3 regions of the Cupriavidus taiwanensis LMG 19424 genome follow, and region 2 is predicted to be linked to each of the others. Evidence: predicted binding sites of a transcription regulator. Region 2 holds the regulator's gene; each other region holds the start of a gene.
What was found. The regulator sigma-54, encoded in region 2, starts transcription at its own class of promoters, with help from an activator protein. The targets are predictions, from matches to a motif close to TGGCANGNAANCTGCTTT.
Positions count from the first base shown of each region.

Region 1: a site for sigma-54 is predicted at 6,033-6,050, ahead of urtA (urea ABC transporter substrate-binding protein). Genes of this name have one in related genera too.
Region 3: a site for sigma-54 is predicted at 4,171-4,188, ahead of RALTA_RS21115 (ammonium transporter). Genes of this name have one in related genera too.

Region 1 is NC_010528.1:1,081,359-1,090,992, reverse strand. Features, by position in the region: gene RALTA_RS05070 (urease accessory protein UreD) at 1-122, opposite strand, end outside; gene urtE (urea ABC transporter ATP-binding subunit UrtE) at 233-925, opposite strand; gene urtD (urea ABC transporter ATP-binding protein UrtD) at 928-1,776, opposite strand; gene urtC (urea ABC transporter permease subunit UrtC) at 1,773-2,981, opposite strand; gene urtB (urea ABC transporter permease subunit UrtB) at 2,981-4,624, opposite strand; gene urtA (urea ABC transporter substrate-binding protein) at 4,722-5,978, opposite strand; gene RALTA_RS05040 (gamma-glutamyltransferase family protein) at 6,426-8,477, shown strand; gene cyoD (cytochrome o ubiquinol oxidase subunit IV) at 8,544-8,912, opposite strand; gene cyoC (cytochrome o ubiquinol oxidase subunit III) at 8,912-9,556, opposite strand; gene cyoB (cytochrome o ubiquinol oxidase subunit I) at 9,562-9,634, opposite strand, start outside.
Region 2 is NC_010528.1:323,385-333,018, reverse strand. Features, by position in the region: gene lptB (LPS export ABC transporter ATP-binding protein) at 1-491, shown strand, start outside; gene RALTA_RS01615 (RNA polymerase factor sigma-54) at 617-2,095, shown strand; gene hpf (ribosome hibernation-promoting factor, HPF/YfiA family) at 2,144-2,494, shown strand; gene ptsN (PTS IIA-like nitrogen regulatory protein PtsN) at 2,846-3,301, shown strand; gene hprK (HPr(Ser) kinase/phosphatase) at 3,383-4,354, shown strand; gene RALTA_RS01595 (PsiF family protein) at 4,526-4,918, shown strand; gene rapZ (RNase adapter RapZ) at 5,030-5,905, shown strand; gene RALTA_RS01585 (LON peptidase substrate-binding domain-containing protein) at 5,998-6,657, shown strand; gene mutY (A/G-specific adenine glycosylase) at 6,700-7,875, opposite strand; gene RALTA_RS01575 (dynamin family protein) at 8,001-9,634, opposite strand, start outside.
Region 3 is NC_010530.1:1,192,031-1,201,664, reverse strand. Features, by position in the region: gene RALTA_RS21140 (class I adenylate-forming enzyme family protein) at 1-1,357, shown strand, start outside; gene RALTA_RS21135 (acid phosphatase) at 1,407-2,249, shown strand; gene RALTA_RS21130 (CreA family protein) at 2,275-2,757, opposite strand; gene RALTA_RS21125 (acyl-CoA thioesterase) at 2,779-3,264, opposite strand; gene RALTA_RS21120 (HU family DNA-binding protein) at 3,441-3,722, opposite strand; gene RALTA_RS21115 (ammonium transporter) at 4,220-5,422, shown strand; gene RALTA_RS21110 (mechanosensitive ion channel family protein) at 5,637-6,506, shown strand; gene RALTA_RS21105 (Bcr/CflA family multidrug efflux MFS transporter) at 6,528-7,751, opposite strand; gene RALTA_RS21100 (hypothetical protein) at 8,133-8,738, shown strand; gene mdoH (glucans biosynthesis glucosyltransferase MdoH) at 8,805-9,634, opposite strand, start outside.

The DNA.
Region 1 (9,634 bases), 760 kb from region 2:
GGCCCCTGGTGGCGGCGCTCGACCAGCGCGGTGCGGTCGCCGCGTTGCGCAAAGCGCAGCCGCAGGCTGGCCTGCCATGCGGCAGTCACGGCGAGTGACGAAGGAAAATCGGGATGACGCATGGCGTGGCAATGCCGGCGGCGGGCGCGCGATGGCGGGGGTTGCAGGCAATCATAACGCGTCGCCCGCCTGGGCGAAAAGCGATGTGCGGTGCGCAATCCCCGTTCCACCCTTACACGGCAATCAGCTCCCGTACGCCGTCCTGCTCCATGCTGGCCCCGGCACCGCGCGCGACCACCTCGCCCCGGCTCATTACCACATAGTGGTCGGCGATATGGCGCGCGAACTCGTAATACTGCTCGACCAGCAGCACCGTCATGCCGAACTCGTCCACCAGCAGCCGCAGCGCGCGGCCGATGTCCTGGATGATCGATGGCTGGATACCCTCGGTCGGCTCGTCGAGGATCAGCAGTTGCGGTTCGCTCATCAGCGCCCGGCCGATCGCCAGTTGCTGCTGCTGTCCGCCGGACAGGTCGCCGCCGCGGCGCTGGCGCATGGTGCGCAGCACCGGGAACAGCTGATAGATACGATCCGGCACGCCCGAGGGCCGCGCGCGGCTGGCGGCGCCGATCAGCAGGTTCTCTTCGACCGTCAGACGCGGAAAGATCTCGCGGCCTTGCGGCACATAGGCCAGCCCGGCGGAGACGCGATCGTATGGCGCCTTCTTCTCCAGCGGCTTGCCGTCCCAGTGGATGCTGCCGCTGCGCGTCGGCACCACGCCCATCAGGCATTTCAGCAGCGTGCTCTTGCCGACGCCGTTGCGGCCGAGCAGCGTGGTAAGCTTGCCCGCCGGCACGTCGAAGGAAACGTTGCGCAGGATATGGCTGCCGCCGTAGAACTGGTTCAGTGCATTGACCTGCAGCATGCCTATCTCCCCAGGTAGGATTCGATCACGCGTTCGTCGCGCTTGACGCTGTCGAGCGTGCCTTCGGCCAGCACGCTGCCTTCGGCCAGCACGGTGACCTTGCCGCCAGCGCCGGCCAGCGCGGCGACGAATTCCATGTCGTGCTCCACCACCATCATCGAGCAGCTGCCGCGCAGGCCGTTGAGCAGGCTGGCCAGCTGCATGGTCTCTTCATCGGTCATGCCTGCCACGGGTTCATCGAGCAGCAACAGTTGCGGCTGCTGCATCAGCAACATGCCGATCTCCAGCCGCTGCTTCTGCCCGTGCGACAGCAGGCCGGCGGGCCGGTACGCCTCGTCCTCCAGGCCGGTCAGCGCCAGCGTCTCCTCGATGCGGCGATGGCCGTCGCCGGTGAGCCGCGCGCGCAGCGACGACCACCAGCGCTTGTCGGCCTTCATCGCCAGCTCCAGGTTCTCCCACACCGCGTGCTGCTCGAACACGGTCGGCTTCTGGAACTTGCGCCCGATGCCGACCTGCGCGATGCGCGGCTCGGTCATCCGCATCAGGTCGATGGTCTGCCCGAGGAACACGCGCCCGCTGACATTGGCATTGCGCGGCCCGGTCTTGCCGGTGATGACATCCATCATCGTGGTCTTGCCCGCGCCGTTGGGGCCGATCACGCAGCGCAGCTCGCCATGGTCGATCGACAGGTTCAGCTTGTTGAGCGCGCGGAAGCCGTCGAACTGGACGGTGAGGTCTTCCAGGTACAGGATCGGGCCGTGCGACACGTCGATGGTGTCCGGCTCCAGCACGCGGCCCAGCCCGGTGGCATCGCCGCTTTCGGCCTGGCCGTGTTCGAGTGCGGCGTTCATGCTTCACCTCCGGTGCGGCCCGCGACCGCCGGCGTGGCGGCCGCTTCGGTTGGCACGGGTGTGGCGGCGTGCGCGCGGCGCTCGCGCCAGCGCTGCCACAGGCCGGTCACGCCATCGGGCAGGTACAGCGTCACCAGCACGAACATCGCGCCCAGCAGGAACAGCCAGTATTCGGCAAAGTGCGCGGTGAAGAGCGTCTTGGCGCCATTGACCAGGAACGCGCCGATGACCGGTCCGATCAGCGTGCCGCGCCCGCCAACGGCCACCCACACCGCCATTTCGATCGAGTTGCCGGGCGACATCTCGCCCGGGTTGATGATGCCGACCTGCGGCACGTAGAGCGCGCCGGCGATGCCGCACAGCACGGCCGAGAAGGTCCACACGAACAGCTTGTAGCCGAGCGGGCTGTAGCCGGAGAACATGACGCGCATCTCGGCATCGCGCACCGCGGTCACCACGCGGCCCAGCTTGGACGTCACGATGTAGCGGCAGGCAACGAAGCCGCCCAGCAGTGCGAGGAAGGTCAGCACGAACAGCGCCGCGCGCGTCTGCGGCGCGGCGATGGCAAAGCCGGCGATGCGCTTGAAGTCGGTAAAGCCGTTGTTGCCGCCGAAGCCGGTCTCGTTGCGGAAGAACAGCAGCATGGCCGCGTACGTCATCGCCTGCGTGATGATCGACAGGTACACGCCCTTGATGCGCGAGCGGAAGGCAAAGAAGCCGAACAGCCACGCCAGCACGCCGGGCACCAGCACCACCAGCAGCAGCGCATAGCCGAGATGGTCGGTGCCGTGCCAGAACCACGGCAGCTCTTTCCAGTCGAGGAACACCATGAAGTCCGGCAGGTCGCTCTTGTACACGCCTTCGCGCCCGATCGAACGCATCAGGTACATGCCCATGGCATAGCCGCCCAGCGCGAAGAACAGGCCGTGGCCGAGGCTGAGGATACCGCAGTAGCCCCACACCAGGTCGAGCGCGATCGCCGCCAGCGCAAAGCACATGATCTTGCCGACCAGCGTCAGCGCATACGCCGACAGGTGCAGCGGATGGCCTTCCGGCACCAGCAGCGCGCAGACCGGCACGCCGATGCCGACAATCGCCGTCAGCGCCAGCAGCACGAGCCAGCCTCGCGGAGAAAACAGCGACTGGCGCTCGGGTACGGCAAGCCGGAACGGCGTGGCGGAAGAGTTGGATTGGAATCGCTGCATCATGCCTCCGCACTGCGCCCCTTGAGCGCGAACAGTCCCTGCGGCCGCTTCTGGATAAACAGCACGATCAGCACCAGGACCAGGATCTTGGCCAGCACCGCGCCATAGAAAGGTTCGATGAACTTGTTGAGGATGCCCAGCCCGAACGCGCCGACGATGGTGCCGGCCAGTTGCCCCACCCCGCCCAGCACCACCACCATGAACGAATCGATGATGTAGGCCTGGCCCAGGTCGGGGCCGACATTGCCGATCTGCGACAGCGCGCAGCCGCCGAGCCCGGCGATGCCGGCACCGAAGGCAAAGGCGTAGCTGTCGACCTGCCACGTACGCACGCCGACGCACGCCGCCATGGTCCGGTTCTGCGTCGTCGCGCGCACGAACAGCCCCAGCCGCGTGCGGTTGAGCACCGCCCACGCCACCGCCACCACCGCCAGCGCGAACAGGATGATGACCACGCGGTTGTAGGGGATCACCAGGCCCGGCATCCATTCGAAGCCGCCGCTCATCCATGCGGGATTGGCCACTTCCACGTTCTGCGCGCCGAACAGCGTGCGCACCGCCTGCATCAGCAGCAGGCTGATGCCGAAGGTGGCCAGCAGCGTTTCCAGCGGGCGGCCGTACAGGTGGCGCAGCACCAGCCGTTCCAGCACGAAGCCCACCAGGGCGGCCGCCAGGAACGAAGCCGGCAGCGCCGCGGGCAGGTACCAGTCGAATGCGCCCGGCGCATGCGCACGGAACAGCGACTGCACCACGTAGGTGGCATAGGCGCCGATCATCAGGAATTCGCCGTGGGCCATGTTGATGACGCCGATCAGCCCGTAGGTGATGGCCAGGCCGAGCGCGGCCAGCAGCAGCACGCTGCCCAGGCTGAGGCCGGCGAACAGGTTGCCGATCACTTCGGCGCGGCGCTGGCCGCCCTGCAGCGTGTCCAGCGCCTGCTGCGCCGCCAGGCGCACGCTGCTATCGGGCTCGCGGTAGCGGCCGGCGCTGTCGCGCTCCACCAGCGGCGCCAGCTTCTGGCGGTTTTGCGGGTTGCTGTCGCGGCCCAGGATGCCGATGGCTTCGAGGCGCGCTTCGCGCGCGGCGGGCTCGGGCGTGCCGGCCAGCACCAGGTTGGCCCAGATCACGTCCAGGCTGGCGCGCAGGCCGGCATCGGCCTCGGTCTTGCGCGCGGCTTCGACCGCGGGCAGCGACGCGCTTTCCGGCTGGTCGCGCAGCGTGGCCACCGCCTGCGCGCGCACGGCGATGTCTGGCGACTGCAGCAGCAGGCTGCTGGCGGCGCTGTCGACCAGCGCGCGCAGGCTGTTGTTCAGCGTCAGCGACTCGAGTTCGTCGGCCTTGACCGTGACTGGCTGGCCGGTGATCGCATCGACAATCTTGTCGCCATCCTGGCGCACCATGCCGGCCGACGGGGCGTATTGCAGGGCGTCGTCCTGCAGCGCTTTCAGGATCGGGCCGGCTGCGGCGGGAGCGGCCTTGGCCAGGGCCGACAGCGCGGCGGTCTTGGCGTCGAAGTCGTCCCCGGCCAGCGGCTTGAGGTCGGCCTGCGTCAGCGCGGCGGCCCATGGCGCTGAGGCCAGCAGCAACGCTGCCAGCAGGGCGCGCAGCCAGGGCACGACTCGAACGGATAAGGGATTGCGCATAGGAGCTTGCGATTGTCAGGAATGAAGCGCGCTGTTTGTTTGCGCCCCTCTCCCGCAAGCGGGAGAGGGGCGCCGGATGGTGGCAAGCAAACGAGGCTTACATCACCTTGTCCGGCTTCCCTTCATTGCCCGCGATAAACGGGCTCCACGGCTGCGCGCGCACCGGCTTCGGCGTCTTCCACACCACCGCGAACTGACCGTCGCCCTTGACCTCGCCGATCATCACCGGCTTGTACAGGTGGTGGTTCTCGCCCATGGTCAGGGTGAAGCCGTCCGGCGCCTTGAAGGTCTGGCCATACATGGCCGCGCGCACCTTGGCGGTGTCGGTGCTGCCGGCTTTCTTCACCGCTTGTGCCCACATGTGGATGCCCACGTAGGTGGCTTCCATCGGGTCGTTGGTCACGCGCTTGTCGCCGCCGGGCAGGGTGTTGGCCTTGACCCACGCCGCCCACTGCTTGCGGAACGCATCGTTCTCGGGGTTCTTGACCGACATGAAGTAGTTCCACGCGGCCAGGTGACCCACCAGCGGCTTGGTGTCGATGCCGCGCAGCTCTTCTTCGCCGACCGAGAACGCCACCACCGGCACGTCCTTGGCCTTGAGCCCGGCGTTGCCCAGTTCCTTGTAGAACGGCACGTTGGAATCGCCGTTGATGGTGGAGATCACCGCGGTCTTCCCGCCCTGCGAGAACTTCTTGATATTGGCGACGATGGTCTGGTAGTCGCTGTGGCCGAACGGGGTGTAGACCTCTTCGATATCCTTGTCGGCCACGCCCTTGCTCTTCAGGAAGGCGCGCAGGATCTTGTTGGTGGTGCGCGGGTAGACGTAGTCGGTGCCGAGCAGGAAGAAGCGCTTGGCGCCGCCGCCTTCCTTGCTCATCAGGTACTCGACCGCGGGGATGGCCTGCTGGTTGGGGGCCGCGCCGGTGTAGAAGACGTTCTTCGACATTTCCTCGCCTTCATACTGCACCGGGTAGAACAGCAGCGAGTTGAGCTCTTCGTAGACCGGCAGCACCGACTTGCGCGATACCGAGGTCCAGCAGCCGAAGGTCACCGCGACCTTGTCCTTGCTCACCAGCTGGCGCGCCTTCTCGGCGAACAGCGGCCAGTTCGACGCCGGGTCCACCACCACCGGCTCCAGCTTGCGCCCGAGCACGCCGCCGCTCTTGTTGATCTCGTCGATGGTCATCAGCGCCACGTCCTTCAGCGACGTCTCGGAGATCGCCATGGTGCCGGACAGCGAATGCAGGATGCCGACCTTGATCGGCTCCTTGGACTGCGCCAGCGCCAGCGGGCTGGTACCGATCATCGCCGCGGCGGCTATCGCCGACAGCTTCAGCATGTCACGTCGTTGCATTTGCAGCTCCCGTTTATGGTGTTGGTCAGGGACTACGCTCCCCGGGGTGATGCATCTGCAACTAGCGTGCCACGGCGATATGGCGCCCGCGGCGCGGCCACAGGCGGCGCGTACGGCGGAAGCTAGCCTGCCGCGCGCGTGCGCACCATCGCCGTGCCACACTGGCTCGCACTGAGTCAGTGCGTATCGGCCGACGCGGGCGATGTCGGTGCATGGCGCTTGCATCGCGCTCGCAGCTTGCGCCAGCGTGGCGCCCGCTGCCGTGCCGGCACGGCGGCGCGCACGGTTTAAGCGAACGCTTAAACCCGGATTCGAATGCATGTAAATCCGTACATTCAATGATTAAGGCCGGCGCTCCGCGGCACTACGGTGAAAGCTGGCCGTGGTCGCGCCTTGCGACCCGGCCGTGGCGCATTTCCCGGACCCCCATAAAAGGAAGGAGAAACCATGCCGTACGCTGCCGACCCCAACGCATCCACCGCCGAGCCGCAATCGCACGCCAACCCGTACCGGCGCCCGCGCCGCGGCAAGCTGGCGCTGGCGGCACTGGCGCTGACACTTGGCGCCTGCGGCGGCGGCGACGACTCCCCGCCCCCGCCTCCGCCACCGGCGGTCACGCCCACCGCCGGCTGCGAGCTGGACGGCAGCACCGGCGGCCAGGCCGTGGTGCTGCCGGGCGACCCCAACGCGCCGGAGCAGGCAACCGGCTATGCGCCCAAGGTCACGGTCTACAGCAAGACCTATATGGCGGTGACCAACAACCCGGTCTCGACCAAGGCGGCATGCGACGTGCTGAAGGCCGGCGGCACGGCGATCGACGCCGCGGTGGCGGCGCAGATGGTGCTGAACCTGGTCGAGCCGCAATCGTCCGGCATCGGCGGCGGCGCCTTCATCCTGCATTTCGACGCGGCGACGCGGCAGCTCACCGCCTACGACGGCCGCGAGACCGCCCCGGCCGCCGCCGACGAGAACTACCTGCGCTGGAAGTCCGCGGCCGACCCGACCACGCCCCTGCCCAATGCCCAGCGTAGCGGCCGCTCCATCGGCACCCCCGGCACGCTGCGCGTGCTCGAGCTGGCCCACCGCGACTACGGCAAGACCGCGTGGAAGGAACTGTTCGCGCCGGCGATCAAGCTGGCCACCGACGGCTTTGCGATCCCGCCTCGCATGGCCGCCGCGATCTCGGACAGCGCCACCGTGGCCAATATCAAGCGCGATCCGGAAATGGCCGCCTACTTCCTCAATCCCGACGGCACCCCGCGCGCGGTCAACACCGTGCTGCGCAACCCCGCGCTGGCAGCGGTCTTCAGCGCCGTCGCCGCGGACGGCGCCGACGCCTTCTACAAGAACGGCCCGATCGCGCAGGCCATCGTCGCCAAGATCCAGACCACCTACGACGGCAACACCACGCCGGGCGTGACCACGCTGGACGACCTGGCCAACTACCAGGCCAAGAAGCGCACGCCGGTGTGCACCACCTACCGGCAGTACGAGGTGTGCGGCATGCCGCCGCCGTCCTCGGGCGGGATCGCGGTGGCGCAGATCCTGGGCATCGTCGAGAACTTCGACATGGCGGCGCACAAGCCCACGCTGGTCGACCAGAACGGCGGCCGGCCCAGCGTGCTGGGCGCCCACCTGATGGGCGAGGCCGGCCACCTGGCCTATGCCGACCGCAACAAGTACGTGGCCGACACCGACTTCATTCCGTTGCCCGGCGGCAGCCCGGACACCATGCTGAACAAGGCCTACCTGAGCCAGCGCGCCAGCCTGATCAGCACCACCGGCTCGATGGTCACGCCGGTGGCGGCGGGCAACCTCGGCGACGTGCCGCTGGCGCCGTCGATGGTGGAGGAGCGCGGCACCACGCACCTGTCGCTGCATGACAAGTACGGCAACGTGGTGGCGATGACCACCACCATCGAGGCCGGCCTGGGCTCGTTCCACATGACCAACGGCTTCCTGCTCAACAACGAGCTGACCGACTTCAATGCCGATCCCGCGCCGGGCGGCGTGAAGGTGGCCAACCGGCTGCAACCGGGCAAGCGCCCGCGCAGCTCGATGGCGCCGACCCTGGTGTTCCGGCGCAACAGCGACGGCTCGCGCGGCGACTTCTACATGACCACCGGCTCGCCGGGCGGCGCCACCATCATCCAGTTCGTCGCCAAGACCCTGGTGGCTTCGCTGGACTGGGGCCTGGATGCGCAGCAGGCGGTCTCGATGATCGACTTCGGCGGCAATAACGCGAGCGCGGGCTCGCCCATGGTGGTCGGCGGCGAGCATCCCAACGTCGACACCAGCACCCCGGCCGGCGGCCTGCCAGGCGACAACGACCCGCTGGTCAAGGGCCTGCGCAACCTGGGCCACACCGTCAACACGGCGGCGCAGTCCAGCGGGCTGAGCGCGATCATCCGCACCACCATCGGCGGCTCGGCGGTGCTGGTGGGCGGCGCCGACCCGCGGCGCGAGGGCGTGGTGCTGGGGGACACGTTCAAGCCCTGACGATGCCGTTGCAGCAATGAGAAAGGGGCCCCGCGGGGCCCCTTTTCCGATGCAGGACGGCAGTCCTTACATCACCATCATGTTGGCGTTCAGGTTGTGCATGATCCACAGCGAACCCGCCACCACGATCACCAGGATCAGCGCCGTGAACAGCAGCGCGATCACGTTGCTGCGCTGTTCGGACGACGAATCCAGGTGCAGGAAGTACTTCAGGTGCACGATCATCTGGACCACGGCCATGCCCAGGATGGTCCACAGGATGGTGCCCTTGTCCATGGTGCCGTCCATCACGATCTTGAACGGGATCACGGTCAGGATCACGGCCAGGATGAAGCCGATTGCGTAGCCCTTGAAGCTGGCGTGGCCGCCAGCGTGGCTGTCGTGCGCGTGCGAGTCGTGGGCGCCGTGCGCCGCCGGTGCGTTGTGTTGTGCCATCACAGATGTCCCATCAGGTAGACCACGGTAAACACGCCGATCCAGACCACGTCCAGGAAGTGCCAGAACAGCGACAGGCACATCAGGCGCTTGCTGAGCGTCGGGGTGATGCCCTTCTTGCCCAGCTGCCACATCAGCACGATCATCCACAGCATGCCGCTGGCGACGTGCAGGCCGTGGGTGCCGACCAGCGTGAAGAACGACGACAGGAACGCGCTGCGGCCCGGGCCGGCGCCTTCGGCGATCAGGTGGTGGAACTCGTTGATTTCCATCGCCATGAACGCCAGGCCCAGCAGGAAGGTGATGCCGAGCCAGGTCTGCACGTGCTTGAGGCTGCGGTTCTGCAGCGAGATCATCGCCATGCCGTACGTGATCGAGGAGAACAGCAGGATGAAGGTCTCCACCAGCACGTAGTTGAGCTCGAACAGCTCCTTCGCCGACGGGCCGCCTGCCAGTTCGCCGCGCAGCACGGCGAAGGCCGCGAACAGTCCGGCGAAGATGATGCAGTCGCTCATCAGGTAGATCCAGAAGCCATACACCGTATTGGCACTGGTATCGTGGTGCGCATGGTCGTGGCCATGGGCGTCGGCGTGAGCCGGCGCGCCGGCCTGCGCGGGGATGCGGTCTAGGACTTGAGTCGACATGGTTCTCAGGCTTGCGAAGCAATGCGCTGCAGATGGCGCGTTTCGATCTGCTCGACCTCGGTGGCCGGCACGTAGTAG
Region 2 (9,634 bases):
TGCCGCAGGAAGCCTCGGTGTTCCGCAAGCTCAACGTCGAGGAAAACATCCGCGCGGTGCTGGAACTGCAGCTGGACAAGGGCAAGCCGCTGGCCAGGGCCGAGATCGAGCGCCGCCTGGACGCCCTGCTCGACGACCTGCAGATCGCGCACCTGCGCAACAACCCGGCGCTGTCGCTGTCAGGCGGCGAGCGTCGCCGCGTGGAAATCGCACGCGCGCTGGCGTCATCGCCGCGCTTTATCCTGCTGGACGAACCGTTCGCCGGCGTCGACCCCATCGCCGTGGGCGAGATCCAGCGTATCGTCAGCTTCCTCAAGGCGCGCAATATCGGCGTGCTGATCACCGACCACAACGTGCGCGAGACGCTGGGCATCTGCGACCACGCCTACATCATCAGCGAAGGCACGGTGCTGGCCGCGGGGCAGCCCGAAGACATCATTGCCAACGACGCCGTGCGGCGGGTCTATCTGGGCGAGAATTTCCGCATGTAACAAGGCGGGCGCCATGCGCGGGCGGCCCATGGCTGCATGGCGGTGAAGAGCCAGCGGCGATCAGAGCGCTTCAGCGATAGCAATTTCCGTTCCAACATCGGAAAGATGCGCATAAAATAGGTCGCATGAAACCGTCGCTACAGCTCCGCCTCTCCCAGCACCTGGCACTGACCCCCCAGCTGCAACAGTCGATCCGGCTGCTGCAGCTTTCCACGCTGGAACTGCAGCAGGAAGTCGAACAGGCGCTGACGGAAAACCCGCTGCTCGAGCGGGAAAACGACTGGATCGAAAGCCCGCTGCGGGTGGCGGCTGACGGCTCGGTCAACGTCCAGAGCGCTCCCGCGCCCGCGCCCGCCGAGCCCCAGGGCAACGGCGATGCGCACGCCGACGGCGCCGCGGAAGACAGCTACGGCGACAACAGCAGCGGCGACGACTACAGCAACGGCGATTGGAGCCTTGACGACTTTGCCCGCCGCCCGCAAGGCGACGAAGACGAAAAGACGCCGATGCAGCTGCGCGATGCCGAGCCCACGCTGCGCGAATACCTGATGGAGCAGCTCACGCCGCTGAAGATCTCGGCGCGGGACAAGGGTCTCGCCATCTTCCTGATCGAGTCCCTCGATGACGACGGCTACCTGAGCGCCTCGCTGGAAGAGATCTGCGCGGAACTGCCGGAAGAGCTCGAATTCGACCCCGACGAAGTCCACGCCATCCTGACGCTGCTGCAGAGCTTCGACCCGCCCGGCGTCGGTGCGCGCAATGCGGCCGAATGCCTGGCCCTGCAATTGCGCCGCCTGACGCACCCGCAGCGCGAGCTGGCGCTGACCATCGTCACCCATCACCTCGAACTGCTTGCGGTACGCGACTACACGCGGCTGAAAAAGGCCTTGCAGGTCGATGAGGTCGCGCTGAAGGCCGCCCATGACCTGATCCGCTCGCTGGCCCCCTACCCGGGCCACGCGTACAGCCGGCCCGAAGCCGATTTCGTCGTGCCGGACGTATTCGTGCGCAAGAGCGGCGGCGGCTGGATCGCGCAGCTCAATCCGGATGTGATGCCAAGGCTGCGCATTAACGACATGTATGCGCAGATTTTGCGCGGCGCCAAGGGCGAGACCGGCACCGCCGGGCTGCAGCAGAAGCTGCAGGAGGCGCGCTGGCTGATCAAGAACATCCAGCAAAGGTTCGACACGATCCTGCGTGTCTCGCAAGCCATTGTCGAGCGTCAAAAGAACTTTTTCACCCACGGTGAAATCGCCATGCGCCCCTTGGTTTTGCGGGAGATTGCCGATACACTGGGTTTACACGAGTCAACCATCTCCCGGGTGACGACCAATAAATACATGGCCACGCCGATGGGTACTTTCGAACTGAAGTACTTCTTCGGCAGCCACGTGTCCACCGAAACCGGTGGCGCGGCTTCATCAACGGCCATCCGCGCCTTGATCAAGCAACTGATAGGAGCCGAAGACCCGAGGAATCCCCTTTCCGACAGTCGCATCGCCGAACTGCTGGGTGAGCAAGGCTTCGTTGTCGCACGCCGCACCGTTGCCAAATATCGCGAAGCCCTGAAGATCCCCGCAGTGAATCTCCGCAAGTCTTTGTAGCCGAGCCCACCGCCTGCCTGGTGAGGCTCTTTCAGAAGGAGAAGCGCTATGAACTTCAAGATCAGTGGACACCACCTGGACATCACGCCCCCTCTGCGTGAGTACGTGGAAACGAAGCTGGAGCGAATCGTCAGGCATTTCGATCAAGTCATTGGCGTTAGCGTGCTGCTCTCTGTCGACAATCACAAGGAAAAGGACCGGCGCCAGTACGCGGAAATCAATCTACATCTCAAGGGCAAGGACATCTTTGTCGAGGCGCATCACGAAGACCTGTATGCGGCGATCGACGCACTCGTCGACAAGCTGGACCGTCAGGTGATTCGCTACAAGGATCGCGTGCAAGGCCACGACCGTGAAGCGGTCAAGTACCAGATGGCCGCAGCGCAGATGCAGCAATAAACCTATGCCCGGCGGCCTCGCAGAAGGCTGCTGAACCAGATTCCACAGGCAAGCCGCGCCGTGAAGCGCGGCTTTTTTGCGCCCTGGCGCCGGCTCGGGCTGTGGCAGCCGAGCCAACGCTGTACACGTGGGGCGGCCCGAAGTGTTCGCAAGCGCAGCGCCAAGGTGTATGCTGCGCCATACAAAGAGAGAGAAATCGTGGCCGCGCCTGCCCGCGCTGCACCGCACAAGGCTCGGGTAGCCGCTGCTCTATAATGGGCCGGGCGTCTCCCCCGCGCCCGCAGTGGTCAGGGAACCAGCCGCTGCCCGGCGGATCGATCCGCCCGCTAACTGAAATCCTGCGCATCGCCCATGAATCGTTTGGCCAAATTGCTGCCACCCGGCAACATCACCCTCGACGTCAGCGTCACCAGCAAGAAGCGTGTGTTCGAGCAGGCCGGGCTCCTCTTCGAGAACAACCATGGCGTGGCGCGCGCCATCGTGACCGACAACCTGTTCGCGCGCGAGTCGCTGGGCTCGACCGGGCTGGGTGCCGGCGTGGCGATCCCGCACGGGCGCATCAAGGGCCTCAAGCAACCCCTGGCTGCCTTCATGCGCCTGGCCGAGCCGATTCCGTTCGAATCGCCGGATGGCAAGCCGGTGTCGCTGCTGATCTTCCTGCTGGTGCCGGAACAGGCCACCCAGCAGCACCTGGAGATCCTGTCCGAGATCGCGCAACTGCTGTCGGATCGCGACATGCGCGAGGGCCTGGCGACCTTGCCCACGCCCGATGCCGTGCATCAATTGCTGATCGCATGGCATCCCTGATCCCCTGATTCCCCAGAGCGGTCCGGCACCAGACCGGGCAGGCGCCACGCGCTTGGCAAACCGCCTTACCAGTCAACCCGCATGGAACTCACCGGCGTCACCTCCCAGTCAATCTTCGACGACAACGCAGCCGACCTGAAACTCTCGTGGGTCGCCGGCCTGGAGGGCGCCGATCGCGCCTTTGACGTCGAATTCGCCCGCGAAGCGACCTCCGCCGCAGACCTGGTGGGCCACCTCAACCTGATCCACCCCAACCGGATCCAGGTACTCGGCAAGCCCGAGATCACGTACTACCAGCGCCTGGACGACGAGACCCGCAAGCGCCAGATGGGCGAGCTGATCCTGCTGGAGCCGCCGTTCCTGGTAATCGCCGACGGCATGGAGCCGCCGCCGGACCTCGAACTGCGCTGCACGCGCTCGTCGACGCCGCTGTTCACCACGCCGGTGTCGTCCGCCGCGGTGATCGACCACCTGCGCCTGTACCTGTCGCGCATCTCGGCGCCGCGCGTCACCATGCACGGCGTGTTTCTCGACATCCTGGGCATGGGCGTGCTGATCATGGGCGAATCGGGCCTGGGCAAGAGCGAACTTGGCCTGGAGCTGATCTCGCGCGGCCACGGACTGGTGGCCGACGACGCCGTCGATTTCGTCCGGCTGGGCCCGGATTTCATCGAAGGACGCTGCCCGCCGCTGCTGCAGAACCTGCTGGAAGTGCGCGGCCTGGGGCTGCTCGATATCAAGACCATCTTCGGCGAGACCGCGGTGCGGCGGAAGATGAAGATCAAGCTGGTGGTGCAGCTGGTGCGGCGCAACGACGGCGAGTTCGAGCGCCTGCCGCTGGACTCGCAGTATCTGGACGTGCTGGGGCTGCCGATCCACATGGTCAAGATCCAGGTGGCGGCCGGCCGCAACCTTGCGGTGCTGGTCGAGGCGGCCGTGCGCAACACCATCCTGCGCCTGCGCGGCATCGACACCCTGCGCGACTTCATGGACCGCCAGCGCGCCGCGATGCAGGCCGACGCCGTCTCGCGCGGTCAGGGGCGGCTGCTGTAGCCGGTCCTGCGCCGCGGCTTTCAATTGCTTACAACGGCGTAGCGAGCTCCCGTCAACGTTTCTCGGGCATGCTTCGTTTTGTGCTGTAATGGGCATCACGTCCGTTACGGCAGCCGCAACGCCGACCCAGGCGCGCGGCGACAAGGTTTTCCACCCCCGAGGAGAGCAAGCATGAAGAGCCTGATTGCAGTGTGCGCGCTGGTTACCCCGTTGTTCGCCGCCAGCGCCTTTGCGCAGACCGCCACGCCGGCCACGCCAGCCACCCCGGCCAAGCCATCGGCAGCAGCCCCGGCCACCCCGGCCGTGCCCGCCACCCCTGCTACCCCGGCCAGCCCTGACAAACCCGCTGCCAACACCCAGCAAGACAAGATGAAGGCCTGCAACGCGCAAGCCTCCGGCAAAAAGGGCGACGAACGCAAGGCGTTCATGAAGGAATGCCTGTCGAAGTCCGGCGTGTCCAAGACCCAGCAGGAAAAGATGGCGTCCTGCAGCAAGTCGGGCAAGGGCAAGAAGGGCGACGAATACAAGGCCCACATGAAGGAATGCCTGTCGAAGGCAGCCTGAGCGCCCCCTGGCACCGCAGCATGGCGAACCGCGAGGTTCGCCATTTTCATTTTGGGTGTGTCAAACAGCTGTCATGACGCAGCCGGCACCTGATGCTATGCTTCAGTTGCTATGCGCATCATCCTCATCACCGGCATATCCGGTTCCGGCAAGTCCGTCGCACTGAACGTCCTCGAAGATGCAGGCTATTACTGCGTGGACAACCTGCCGGCGCAGTTCATCCCTGAACTGACCCGCTACCTCGACGCTCAGGGCTACACGCACCTGGGCGTGGCGACCGACATCCGCAGCCGCGAGTCGCTCGACCAGCTGCCCGACACCGTGCGCGCGCTGGCCGCCGAACACCAGGTCGAGGTCATTTTCCTGACCGCCAGCACCGACGCCCTGGTGCAGCGCTATTCCGAGACGCGCCGCCGCCATCCGCTGTCGGCACGCACCGACGGCGCGGCCGGCGGCGGCGCCTTCAACGACACGGCGCTGATGGAAGCGATCGAGATGGAGCGCTCGCTGCTGAGCCCGCTTGCCGAAGCCGCGCACCGGATCGATACCAGCAATGTGCGCACCAATACGCTGCGCAGCTGGATCAAGGAGCTGATCCGCGACGACAGCCAGCGCCTGACGTTGCTGTTCGAGTCGTTCGGCTTCAAGCATGGCGTGCCCAGCGACGCCGACATGGTGTTCGACGTGCGCTCGCTGCCCAACCCGTACTATGACCTGGCGCTGCGGCCGCTGACCGGCCGCGACACGCCGGTGATCGACTTCCTGCAGGGGCAGCCGATGGTGCTGGCGATGGCCGAGGATATCCGCGCCTATGTGGAAAAGTGGCTGCCAAGCTTCATTGCCGACAACCGCAGCTACCTGACCGTGGCGATCGGCTGCACCGGCGGCCAGCATCGCTCGGTCTATATTGCCGAAAGGCTCGCCAACTATTTCCGGGCACATGGTAATGTGCTGGTCAGACACCGAGAGCTCGCACCGGCGGGCTGACGCACGCGGCATGGCCCCCGGGCTGCACAGGGCATCTGAGCGCGGCGTCGGCCTGGCGGCCCAATGCTGCGCGACCCCCAAGCCTGCACCGCATGTCCTCGACCGACCTCTACCGTCCCACCGGTTCCGCAGATCCGCCACGGACGCTCGATAACCTGCCGCTGTTCCCCCTGCACACGGTGCTGTTTCCCGGTGGACGGCTGCCGTTGCGCGTGTTCGAGGCGCGCTATGTCGACATGGTGCGCAACTGCCTGCGCGACAGCGCACCGTTCGGCGTCTGCCTGATTGCCAGTGGCGACGAGGTCGCCCGGCCCAACCAGCCTACCGTGCCGGAGCTGGTCGGCTGCCTGGCCGAGATCGTCGACTGCAACATGGAACAGCTGGGCGTGCTGCTGATCCGCGCGCGCGGCCGCGACCGCTTCCATATCCTCGGCCACGAGACCCGCGACGACGGCCTGCTGGTGGCACGGGCCGAGGTGCTTCCTCCCGACATCATCGACTGCAAGCTCGAACTGCTGGGCGAATGCCTGGACGCGCTGCGCCGCATCGTCACGCGGCTGCACGCCGAGCAGCCCGACCGCCTGCCCTTCGACGAGCCCTACCTGTGGGACGACCCGAGCTGGGTCGCCAACCGGCTATGCGAACTGCTGCCGGTGCCGCTCAAGGCCAAGCAGATGCTGATGGCCCTGCCCGACGCGGGCATGCGCATCGAGATCGTGCACCGCTACATGCGGCAGAACCACATGCTGTAGGCGCCCTGTTGTCCCGCGCTGTCGTCCTGCACGCGCTTCAGTTCAGAACAAGCCCACCCGCGCCTGGTCTTCCAGCAGCCGGCGCACCGGCGCGGGCGTACCCAGCGCGTCGAGATCGTCGAGCGACAGCCAGCGCTGCCCGGCCGGCGCCGCGCCGTCCTGCTGCAGCACGTTGGCCTGCGCCGCGAGGTCGACCCGGATCGCGCGGATCAGCAGGCGGAAATGCGTGAACACATGGGTCAGTTCGCCGGCCAGCACGGCGCGCGCGGGCGTGCCGAAAGCGCGCGCGTAGTCGAGCGCCCAGGCCTCGGCGTCTTCCGCGTCGAAGGGCACGGTCTCGACCGGCATCTCAGGCAGGCTCCACAGGCCGCCCCAGATGCCGCTGTCGGGACGCAGGCGCAGCAGTACTTCGCGCTCGCGCCGCACCAGCAGCATCACCGTGCTGCGCTCCGGGATCGCCGCACGCGGCCTGGGCGCGGGCAGCACGCCGGTCAGGCCGTCGCGGCGCGCCACGCAATCGGCGGACAGCGGGCACGCGGCGGCATCGGCCAGGCAGGCGGGCTTGCCGCGTGAGCACACCGTCGCGCCCAGGTCCATCAGCCCCTGCGTATAGGCAACCATGTCCTCGCTCTCGCGCGGGCCGGGCGCCGGCAAGGCCAGTTCCGCCAGCTGCCACATGCGCGTCTCCACCGCGCGCTCGCCGGGGTGGCCATGGATGCCGAAGCAGCGCGCGAACACGCGCTTGACGTTGCCATCCAGGATCGGCACACGCACGCCCGCGCTGAATGCGGCAATGGCCGCCGCGGTGGAGCGGCCGATGCCCGGCAACGTGACCAGCACCGCGGGATCGGTAGGGAAGCGTCCGCCATGCTCGCTGACCACTTGCATGGCGCAGCGGTGCAGGTTGCGCGCGCGCGAGTAATAGCCCAGCCCCGCCCACAGCGCCATCACCTGGTCGGCAGGCGCCGCCGCGAGGGCCTGCACCGTGGGCAGCTGCGCCACGAAGCGCTGGAAATAGTCGATCACCGCGCTGACCTGGGTCTGCTGCAGCATGATCTCGGACAGCCAGATGCGGTACGGATCGCGGGTGTTCTGCCACGGCAGGTCGTGCCGGCCGTACCGGCGCTGCCAGTCGACCACGCGCGCGCCGAAATCAGGCGGCACGCAGAGATCGTCAGGCAGGGCGGGAGCGGTACGGGGGGCTGGTTTGCGGGACATCGGTGTGGCAACGGCGTGGCGCGCGAACGGGGCATCGGCGCGCCAAAGAAAAAGGCGCCGCTAGGCGCGGCGCCACATGATATACCGGCCGGCGAGGCCGCAACGCTTGCGAAGCGGCCGGACCGCTACGCTACCGCAAGGCTGGCACTGCCGGCATCGGCCGCCGGCCGCATCAGCCGCTGGGCAAAGCCTTCGATCCGTCCGCTGCGTTCGTCCAGCCCGTTCAGGACCTCCTCCAGCTGCGCGATGCGGCTTTCCAGCGTGTCGGTGGCTTCATGGATGCGCTCGATCGAATCGACACGCCGGCGCAGCTGCTTCTGGTGTTCGCGCACCTGCGCTTCCAGCGGCGTCATCACGGACTTGAGCCAGACTTCGATATCGCGGTTCAGGCCACGGAAATTTTCCAGCACGCGACTGGCCATGGTGTTGAACGCGCTTTGCACCAGCTGCGGGCGCGAACGCGTCAGCATGCTGATCGTGCCGAAATGCGCCTGCACCAGCCGCAGCGTCTCCTGCAGCTCGGCCAGGTAGCGCTCGGCGGTGAACTGCATCGGCGCGGGCAGCGTGAAGCCGTGCTCGGCATTGAAGCGCCGGTACATGCTGTCGATCAGCTGGTGCAGCTGGCCGATCTTGTTGTCGGCATCGCTCACCAGCCCGCTCAGCTGCGCGAACAAGGCGTCCATGTCCTCGCGCAGGCCGCGCGAAAAGAAGCGCTCCTTCATCTGCTCGCGCGCGCTGCGCATGGTGCGGCGCACGTCGCGCAACTGCAGGCTCTTGATGATGTCGGCACTGTGCCGGCCAAACACCAGGCGCAGCGCCTGGAACTTGCTGATGCTCTGCTCGAACTCGTCCTTCTCGCCCTGCACCCGCATCAGCATGTGCTTGACCATCGCATGGTTCTTGCCGCGCAGGCCGCGCAGCTCGAACAGCTGCTCGACGATGTCGCGGCGGCGGCTCTGCAGCAGTTGCTGCGCGGCGCGCGCCATGTCCTGCACCAGCCGGTACACCTGGTCCGAGACGATCTCGCGCCGGCGCGGAATCAGCTGGTCCGACAGCACGTGCTCGAATTCCGGCAGCCCGCTGCGCGCAAGCAGGGCATCGTCGTGCGTGACCTTGGCCACCAGTCCCTTCTGCGCCGACACCGGATACACGCGCGACTGCTCGATGCCCAGCACCTGCGCGGTGGTCGACACCTGCCGCGCGATTTCCTGCGCGATCTCGCCCGGCTGGCGCAGCGGGTCCCACAGCCCGTCGATCTTGTTGAGCACCGCCAGGCAGCCGCGCCGGTGCCCTGCGCCGACATGGCTGCGCCACAACTCCAGGTCGCTCTTGGTCACGCCCGCATCGGCGGCCAGCACGAACACCACCACGTGCGCATCCGGAATCAGCCGCAGCGTCAGCTCGGGTTCGGTGCCGATCGCGTTCAGGCCCGGCGTGTCGAGGATCACCAGGCCCTGGCGCAGCAGCGGATGCGGGAAATTGATGACGGCGTGGCGCCAGCGCGAGATCTCGACCATGCCCTCGGCGTCGACCGCGTAGGCGGCATCGGGGTCGTTCTCGTGGTACAGCCCCAGCGCCTCGGCCTGCTCGGGTGGGACGCGCATGGTCTGCACCACGTGCTGGAACGCCTCGAGCATGCCTTCGGGCGACGACGGGTCGAGCGGCACCGAATGCCAGTGCGATGCCGAAGTGCCGGCCTCGATGAAGTCGGCCGTGGAGGCGTCCTGCAGGCGCGTCTCGATCGGCAGCAGGCGGATGC
Region 3 (9,634 bases), on a different contig from region 2:
CTGGTGGACCGGCCAGGAGCTGGAATATGGGCTGGCCGATTCCGGCAGCCGCATCGCCATCGTCGATGCCGAGCGGCTCGACCGCATCCTCGAACACCTGCCCGGCTGCCCGGCGCTGGAACGCATCTACGTCTCGCGCGCGGGCGCCGCGCCGGCCGAGCCGCGCGTGATGGCGCTGGAAAGCGTGATCGGCCCTTCGTCGAGCTGGGCGGCACTGCCGGAGCAGGCGCCGCCCGCGGTCGACATCGACCCCGACGACGACGCCACCATCTTCTACACCTCCGGCACCACCGGCAAGCCGAAGGGTGCGCTCGGCACGCACCGCAATTCCACCTCGGTAGCCGTGGCCGGCGGCTTCAGTCCGCTGCGCAACCTGCTGCGCCGCGGCGAGCCGATCCCTGCGCCGGATCCGGCCGCGCCGCAGAAATCGATGCTGCTGGCTGTGCCCTTCTTCCACGTCACCGGCTGCATGGCGGTGCTCAACGGCGCCATCGCCACCGGCGGCAAGATCGTACTGCTGCACCGCTGGGACGCGCTGCGCGGCATGGAACTGATCGAACGCGAGCGCTGCACCGCGGCCGGCGGCGTGCCGACCATCGCCTGGCAGATCCTGGAGCATCCCGAGCGCGGCCGCTTCGACCTGTCGTCGCTGGAGAACATCAACTACGGCGGCGCGCCCGCCTCGCCCGAGCTGGTCCGGCGCATCCGCGAAGTATTCCCGCACGCCGCGCCGGGGATCGGCTGGGGCATGACCGAAACCTCGTCAACCTTTACCAGCCACAGCGCCGAAGAATACGTGATGCGCCCGGACAGCAGCGGCCCGGCGCTGCCTATCGGCGAGATGAAGGTGGTGGACGGCCGCGGCCAGGCGCTGCCGCCCGGCGAAACCGGCGAACTGATGGTGCGCGGCGCCAATGTCGTGCGCGGCTACTGGAACAAGCCCGAGGCCACCGCCCAGACCTTCGTCGATGGCTGGCTGCGCACCGGCGACATTGCCCGGCTGGATGACGAAGGCTACGTCTATATCGTCGACCGGATGAAGGACATGCTGATCCGCGGCGGCGAGAACATCTACTGCATCGAAGTCGAAAGCGCGCTGTACGAGCATCCGGCGGTCATGGACGCCTCGGTGGTCGGCCTGGCGCATCGGACGCTGGGCGAGGAGCCGGCCGCCGTGGTGAGCCTGAAACCGGGCATGCAGGCGAGCGAAGCCGAGCTGCAGGATTTCGTGCGCGCGCGGCTGGCAGCCTTCAAGGTGCCGGTGCGTATCCTGATTTACCACGACATGCTGCCGCGCAATGCCAATGGCAAGATCATGAAATCGAACCTGCGCAAGCTGTTCGACGCCGCCGCGTAAGCCGGGGCGGCGGGACTGCATCGATCCGATCCCTTACCAGGAAAACAAATTGACGGACCAAGCCAAGCCGGATTCCTCCCTCTCCCAACCCATGCGGATGCTTGGCGCGGCAGCGCTCGCCGCGCTGCTGGGCGGCTGCGCCGCCGGTGGCACCAACCTGGCCGCGGTGCCGGAGCTGCGTCCCGGGGTGCCGGCCGGCTACCTCGCCGCCGATGCGCGTCCCGACAGCCTGCAGCTGCTGCCCGCGCCGCCGGCATCTGGATCGGCCGCGCTGGCGCTGGATGAGGACGCCGCGCGCCAGGCCGGTCCGCTGCGCGGTTCGCCACGCTGGCAGCTGGCGTCCGACGATGCCGAGCTGACGTTCCCGCAGGCCGCCAGCACCTTCTCCTGCGCGCTGGGCGTGCCGGTCAGCGAAAAAGACACGCCTTACCTGAACATGCTGCTGCGCCGCAGCCTGGTCGATGCCGGCCTGTCCACGTACAAGGCCAAGGACCATTACAAGCGCACCCGCCCGTTCGTGGCCAACAAGACCCCGATGTGCACGCAGGCCGAGGCCGCCAAGCTGGAGAAGGATGGTTCCTACCCGTCCGGCCACAGCGCCATCGGCTGGGCCTGGGCGCTGATCCTGACCGAGATCGAGCCCGCGCGCGCCAATGAACTGCTGGCGCGCGGCCAGGCCTTCGGGCAAAGCCGCGTGGTGTGCAACGTGCACTGGCAGAGCGATGTCAACGCGGGCCGCACCATGGCGGCGGCCACCGTGGCACGGCTGCATGCCGATCCCACCTTCCGCGCAGACCTGGAACGGGCACGCAGTGAAGTGGCTGCCGCGCGCGCTGCCGGTGCGCGGCCATCGCGCGATTGCCAGGCGGAGACCGCGGCGCTGGCCCGCTGATGACGGGCCGCCCCGGCCGCTGCGCTTATTTCACCGGAATCACCGTGCCCGCCGGCACCGGCACCGCGGTCACGCTGTTCTGCGGGCTGCCGCTGACAATGCGGTCCGAATACGTCAGGTAGACCAGTGTATTGCGCTTGCGGTCGACCGCGCGCACCACGTGCAGCGCCTTGAACAGGATCGACATGCGCTCGGAGAAGACATTGTCCTGCTGCTTGATCGGCCCCTTGAAGCCGATCGGCCCCACCTGCCGGCAAGCGATCGAGGCCTCGGGCGGATCTTCCGCCATGCCGAGCTGGCCCTTGATGCCGCCGGTGCGGGCGCGCGACACGTAGCAGGTAATGCCGTCCACCTGCGGGTCGTCATAGGCTTCGATCACGACCTTGTCGGATCCGGTCATGCGGAAATTGGTGCTGACGCTGCCGATCTCCTCGGCACCGGCAACCGCGGCGGCGCTGGCGCAAGCGGCGGCGAACAGGAGTCGAACGAGTGGGTGTGGGGACTTCATGGCTGTATCACGCATCGATACTCAGTTCACCGACGACTTGATGTCGCCGTGGCGCTTTTCCATTTCCTGGCGCAGCGCGCGGCGCTGCTGCGCGGCGGCAAAGCGCTGGCGCTCGACCTCGTCGCGCGGCTCCAGCGGCGGCACCTCGGCGGGGGTGCCGTTGTCGTCCACCGCCACCATGGTGAAATAGCAACTGTTGGTGTGGCGCACCAGCTTGCTGCGGATGTTTTCGGTCACCACCTTGATGCCGATCTCCATCGAGCTGCGGCCGGTGTAGTTGACCGATGCCAGGAAGGTCACCAGCTCGCCCACGTGGATGGGCTGGCGGAACACGACCTGGTCTACCGACAGCGTGACCACGTAGCGGCCGGCATAGCGGCTGGCGCACGCATACGCCACCATGTCCAGGTACTTGAGGATGGTGCCGCCGTGGACGTTGCCAGAGAAATTGGCCATGTCCGGCGTCATCAGCACGGTCATGGAAAGCTGGTGGGACAGGTCATTCATGATGCGGGAAACGAAGATTGCGGGGGCGGGATTGCCGGCTGCGGGCGCCGGCAGTTTAACCCGGATCGCCGCGCCGTTGCGGCGTCATGGCGCCGCGTCGCCCCCGCTGGCGCAGGGACCGGCACATAAAAAAAGCGGCCTGCCAGGCCGCTTCTTTCGCTTTGGACGCAAACTGCTTACTTTTTCTTGTTCACGGCGTCCTTGAAACCCTGGCCTGCCGAGAACTTGACCGTCTTGGCGGCCGGAATCTTGATGGTTTCGCCGGTGCGCGGATTGCGGCCGGTACGGGCAGCGCGCTTGCCGGCGGCGAAGCTGCCGAAACCCACCAGCGTTACAGAATCACCCTTTGCCACTGCCTTCTTGATACTGTCCAGCGCTGCGTTGAGCGCACGCTCGGCGGCGGCATTGCTCAATTCTGCTTCCGCGGCGATGGCCGATACCAGTTCACCTTTATTCATGGCTGATTTCCCTTGTTGGTCGTCGTCACCGATGTGCCGGCCTCGCGGCCGGCCATCGATCGGCGCAGTCTAATCTGCCCGTCGCGCGTTGAGCAATCCCCAGTGGCACCAATGCGACAAAAAAACCCGCAAATCCTTGCTTGAGGCCGGTTAGCGGGCAATTTCCCCTGCTGTTCGCACTTGCCAGGCGCCCCATTTTGCCGGGCCGGGGCGGTTGGCCTGAAATCGCGCCCCCAAAACTACTCAGCATAGGACAGATTCCCCCAAATAGGGCGACGCACCACAACAGGTCGCGCAAAGCCCCCTTGTTCGCGCCATTTTGGCGCACGCGGTCCGGCCGCTGGCAGCTGGCCGATGCCACCATGCGCCAAGGGATGGACCGCCCGCGGCATGCCGGTGCGGATCTTTACCCGCTACGGTGCAGCCGGCACCAGGATGCGGCCGACTCTGGAATGCTTTTTGCATACGGATGCGCCCATTTTGAGCATGAGGTCACTATGGACAACTGGAAGACCGGCACCGACGCGCTGTTTATCCTGCTTGGCGCCATCATGGTGCTGGCCATGCACGCCGGCTTTGCCTTCCTGGAACTGGGCACGGTGCGCAAGAAAAACCAGGTCAACGCGCTGGTAAAGATCCTGGTGGATTTCGCGGTGTCCACCATCGCCTATTTCTTTATTGGCTACACCATCGCCTATGGCGTGCAGTTCTTTTCCGGCGCCGAAACGCTGGCCCAGAAAAACGGTTACGAACTGGTCAAGTTCTTTTTCCTGGCAACCTTTGCCGCCGCCATTCCGGCGATTATCTCCGGCGGTATTGCCGAACGCTCGCGTTTCAATCCGCAACTGGTTGCCACGTTCGTGCTGGTGGGTTTTGTCTATCCGTTTTTCGAAGGCATGGTGTGGAACCAGCGCTACGGCGTCCAGGACTGGCTGACGCGCATCGCCGGCGCGCCCTTCCACGATTTTGCCGGCTCGGTGGTGGTGCATGCCCTGGGCGGCTGGATTGCGCTGCCTGCGGTGCTGCTGCTGGGCGCGCGCCGCGGCCGCTATCAGAAGGACGGCCGCATCAGCGCGCATCCGCCGTCCAACATCCCGTTCCTGGCGCTGGGCGCCTGGATTCTTGCGGTGGGCTGGTTCGGCTTCAACGTGATGAGCGCGCAGACCGTCGACAAGATCAGCGGCCTGGTGGCGATCAATTCGCTGATGGCGATGACTGGCGGCACGCTGGCCGCCTGGCTGGCCGGACGCAACGATCCGGGCTTCGTCTACAACGGGCCGCTGGCCGGCCTGGTGGCGGTATGCGCTGGTTCGGACCTGATGCATCCGCTTGGCGCGCTGGTCACGGGTGCCGTGGCGGGCGCGCTGTTCGTCTATATGTTCACCCTGGCGCAAAACAGGTGGCATATCGACGATGTGCTCGGCGTCTGGCCGCTGCACGGGCTGTGCGGTGCCTGGGGCGGCATCGCCGCGGGCATCTTCGGCGTGAAGGCGCTGGGGGGCCTCGGCGGGGTCTCGCTCGGCGCGCAACTGCTCGGCACCCTGCTTGGCATCGTGGTGGCGCTGGCCGGTGGCACGCTGGTCTATGGCACGCTGAAGCGGCTGGTTGGCATCCGCCTCGACCCCGAAGGCGAGTTCAATGGCGCGGACCTGACCGTGCACCGGATTTCCGCGACACCCGAGCGCGAAACCAACTGGTAATCCGCGCCAGCGCATTTGCGATATAAACAGACAAGCCGTGCAAGGCGGCTTGTCTTAACAATTATTTGCTTGCACTTCGGCACGCGGCCTCTCAATAATTGCCGTGCCCGGTCATTGCGCGCAACGCGCAGGGGCTCGCACGCCGCAGCCGGCTGGTTCGGGGGATGTTGGGTCGGCGGCTGGCCGGTTACACCAACTCGAAAGGACTACGCCAATGGACGCCTCTACCTTCGATAACCTCAGAACCCTGGTGGTCTCCTACGCCACCGAATTCGGCGTCAAGATCCTGGCGGCGCTCGCCTTCTGGGTCATTGGCCGCTGGCTGATCCACTTTGTCGTGCGCATGGTGCAGAACGCGCTCGGCAAGCAGAAGGTCGATCCCACGCTGCTGCGCTATGTCGGTTCCATCGTCACCGTGACGCTGAACGTGGTGCTGGTGATCGGCATCCTCGGCTACTTCGGCATCCAGACCACCACCTTTGCCGCGCTGATCGCTGCCGCAGGCGTGGCCATCGGCATGGCCTGGTCCGGGCTGATGGCGAACTTCGCCGCCGGCGCATTCCTGGTGGTACTGCGGCCGTTCAAGGTCGGCGACTTCGTCACCATTGGCGGAACCACCGGCACCGTGCGCGAGATCGGCCTGTTCGCGACCACGCTGGACACGCCGGACAATGTGCAGACCGTGATCGGCAACAACAAGATCTTCAGCGACACCATCCAGAACTTCACCGCCAATGCGTTCCGGCGCGTGGAACTGAAAGCGCAGCTGGCCGGCAGCACCGACGTGGCCGAAGCCGCGGCGCTGCTGAAGACCCGCATTGCCGAGATCCCCAACGTGCTGGCCGAGCCGCCGGTCGACGTCGAGATCCTGGAATTCACGCTGGTCGGTCCGGTACTGGCGGTGCGGCCCTATTGCCACAACGATCATTACTGGCAAGTGTATTTCGACACCAACCGCATCATCCGCGAGTGCTTTGGCCAGGCCGGCTACGCGGCGCCGATGCCGGCTCACATGGTAGTGGTGCAACAGGCCGGGTTGCCGCACGCCGCCGCGGAGCATGCCGCAGCACAGCAGGCCGCCTGAGCGGGCGCGCGGCGCCGGTTGTCAGCGGGCGCCCGGGCGCGCGCGCGCACCCGATCGCCCGTAATGGCGCATCAGCACCGCGCCCGCGCCGCAGGCCGCCATCACCACGCCCAGCGGCAGCGCGCTGCCGTCGCGCCACACGCTGACCGCGGCGCCGCCCAGCGTGCCCAGCGAAAACTGCAACGTGCCCATCAACGCCGAAGCCGTGCCGGCGCGGTGCCCCTGGTGCGCAAGCGCCAGTGCCGAAGCGTTCGGCGAGACGCAGCCCAGCGCGCCGATAAACACGAAGAACCCACCCAGCAGTACCGGCAGCACCGCCATCCCCGCCAGCGCTGCGACGGCCAGCACCATGCCAGCGGCAAGCGCCGCCAGCAGCGTGGCGCCCAGCACCTGGTCGAGCGAACGGCCGCGCACCAGCCGGGCATTGAGCTGCGACATCGTGATCAGCCCCAGCGCATTGGCACCGAACACAAAGCCATAGTGCGATGGCGCGATGCCGTGCAGTTCGATCAGCACGAAGGGCGAACCCGAGATATACGCAAACATGCCGGCCGAGCCGAACCCGGCTGACAGCGAGTAGCCGAGGAACTCGCGGTCGCGCAGCAGTTCCGCGTAGCTGCGGGCCACGGTGCCGAGCCGCAGCGGCGCCGCATGGCGGCGGTCCAGCGATTCCTCCATGCGCAGGTGGACCAGCAGCAGGATCAGCAGGCCGGCCCCGGACAGCACCCAGAAGATGGCGCGCCAGCCCGATACGGTCAGGACCGCGCCGCCGATGATCGGCGCCAGGATCGGCGCCACGCCCATCACCAGCATCAGCGACGAAAACGCCCGCGCCGATTCATGCGCCTCGAGCCGGTCGCGGATCACCGCCCGCGCCATCACCATGCCGGCGCAGCCGCCCAGCGCCTGCAGGAAGCGCCAAAGCATCAGCGATTCCACGTTGCGCGCCAGCGCGCAGCCCATGGCGGCGAGCACGTAGAGACATAGCCCGACATAGAGCGGCGGCTTGCGCCCGAAGCGGTCGCTGAAGGGACCATAGAAAGCCTGTCCGAGCGCAAGCCCGACCAGGAAGGCGCCGAGGGTCAGCTGGACCTGCCCGATGTCGACGCCCAGATCGCCCGCCAGCGTGGGGAAGCTCGGCAGGTACATATCGATCGACAGCGGCGCGATCGCCATCAGCGAGCCGCAGATCAGCAGCCAGGCAGGAAAACGCGACGTGGGGGCGGCGCTTGCGGGATGAGGCATGGGGAGAGTATCCGAGGGCGATGGCGCTGCCCGCACGCTGACCGCGCGGGCAGCGCCGGTGAAAGTGCAATTGTTGCACAACATAACCAATATGGACGGGACCGGCAAAGGTGGCGGGCGATGGCACGTAAAAACCGGCCTGCCAGATTTGCCTGCCGCAAACCGGCTCCGGCAAAGCTGGCAATCCTGGCAGGATTGGTGAATAGTGGTGTCAGTGCCCTTGGTGTTCATGCGCATGGCAACTCGGCGGCGCGACAACGCGCGGGGCGCGGCTTTCATGCGCGCCGGGGTGGAGGGTACAATGCCAGCCTGTCGGCGTAAGAGTCGCCGTCGGCCTCGCAGAGAGGGACGACAGTACAGGTCCCCGCAACATTAGCCTGCATGAGAATACGACCAACGCCGCTTTCTGCTTCGCTAGGCACCGCCGCCCTCGCTGCCGTGCTGCTGCTGCCGCTGCCGCTGACGGCCAGCGCGGCGCCGGCGCAGTTGCGTAATGCCAATGTCGCCAATGTCGCCAATGTCCCGTTGCTGGTTCCCGCGTCCGATGAAGCCGACCCGGTCGCCCGCATGCTCAAGGGCGCGGCCACCGGCCAGAACACCGGCGCCGCCGGCGTGCCCGAACTGCTGCGCAACGCCACCCGTCCCGACAACGTGCTGGCGCGCGCCTGCCGTCAGCTCAACGATGCCCTGCCGATCGAGATCGACGGCGAAACCCGCCTGCGCCGTTGCCAGTCGGTTCCGGGCAAGCACGTATTGTTTCAACTGGAACTGACCAACTACCGGGGGCCGATGCTCGACCTGGCCAGCTTCGAGGTCAATTATGCCGCGCCGCTGCAGCGCAATATCTGCGCGAACCGCGATGTCGAGATCCTGACCAAGCTGGGCGTCAGCATGTTGTTCCGCTACATGACCCGCAAGGACCGCGGCGAGCGCCGCATCGGCGACGTCTATATCAACGGCCCGATCTGCAGCGCTGCGCTGCGCTGAGCCACGCGCCAGTGCCAACAAGAACGGCCCGCTGATGCGGGCCGTTCTTGTTTCAGGCAATACGCCTTAAGCGGCGCGGGGGCGCAGCGGCACCACGTTGGCGGCGCGCCGCACCAGCATGCGCGTGTCCTTCCAGCCGGCGTCGGCCAGCGGCGAGCCCCACACCAGTTCATGCAGGCGCGCCAGCGCGAACGGGTTGCCAAGCAGCACGTGCTTCTGCGCCGGGGTCAGCGCGCGCGGCCCGTGCGTCAGCGCATGCTCGACCAGGCTTTCGTGGCGCTTGCGCGCCGATTCTGGCTGCACCACGCGCGGCGTCGCGGTCGCGCACATCAGCGCGTTGGTGACCGGGTCCACCACGGCGTCGACGAAGTTCGGCGTTTCGGCAGCGTTTTCGACATGCTGCTGCGTTTCGACGATCTCGCGCGGCACCAGCGTTTCTTCCGGGATCATGAACAACCCCGCGTTGCGCGAAGCGCGCCCCAGCGAGACGCGCGACAGCATCACCGACAGCGGGATCGACAGCGCCAGCGAACCGACGATCGGCAGCAGCCACAGCACATAGGACGGGTTCAGCCAGTACACCAGCCCGCCCCACGCCAGCCCCAGCGCGGTATGCCAGCCGTGGCGGCGGAACGCTTCGCCCCAGGTGGTCTCGGCATCTTCACGCGGCGGCGATTTCCACGAGATGCCCCAGCCGCTGTATGCCGCGACCACGAACTTGGTATGGAACAGCATGCGCGTGGGCGCCAGCAGCGCGGACAGCAGCACCTCGATGAGCATGCTGGCAAAGAGCTGCACCGCGCCGCCGTAGCGCCGCGCCTGCTTCATCAGCAACACCACGCTGGCGAGCTTGGGCAGGAACAGCAGCGTGGCCGTGGCCGAGAACAGCGCCAGGG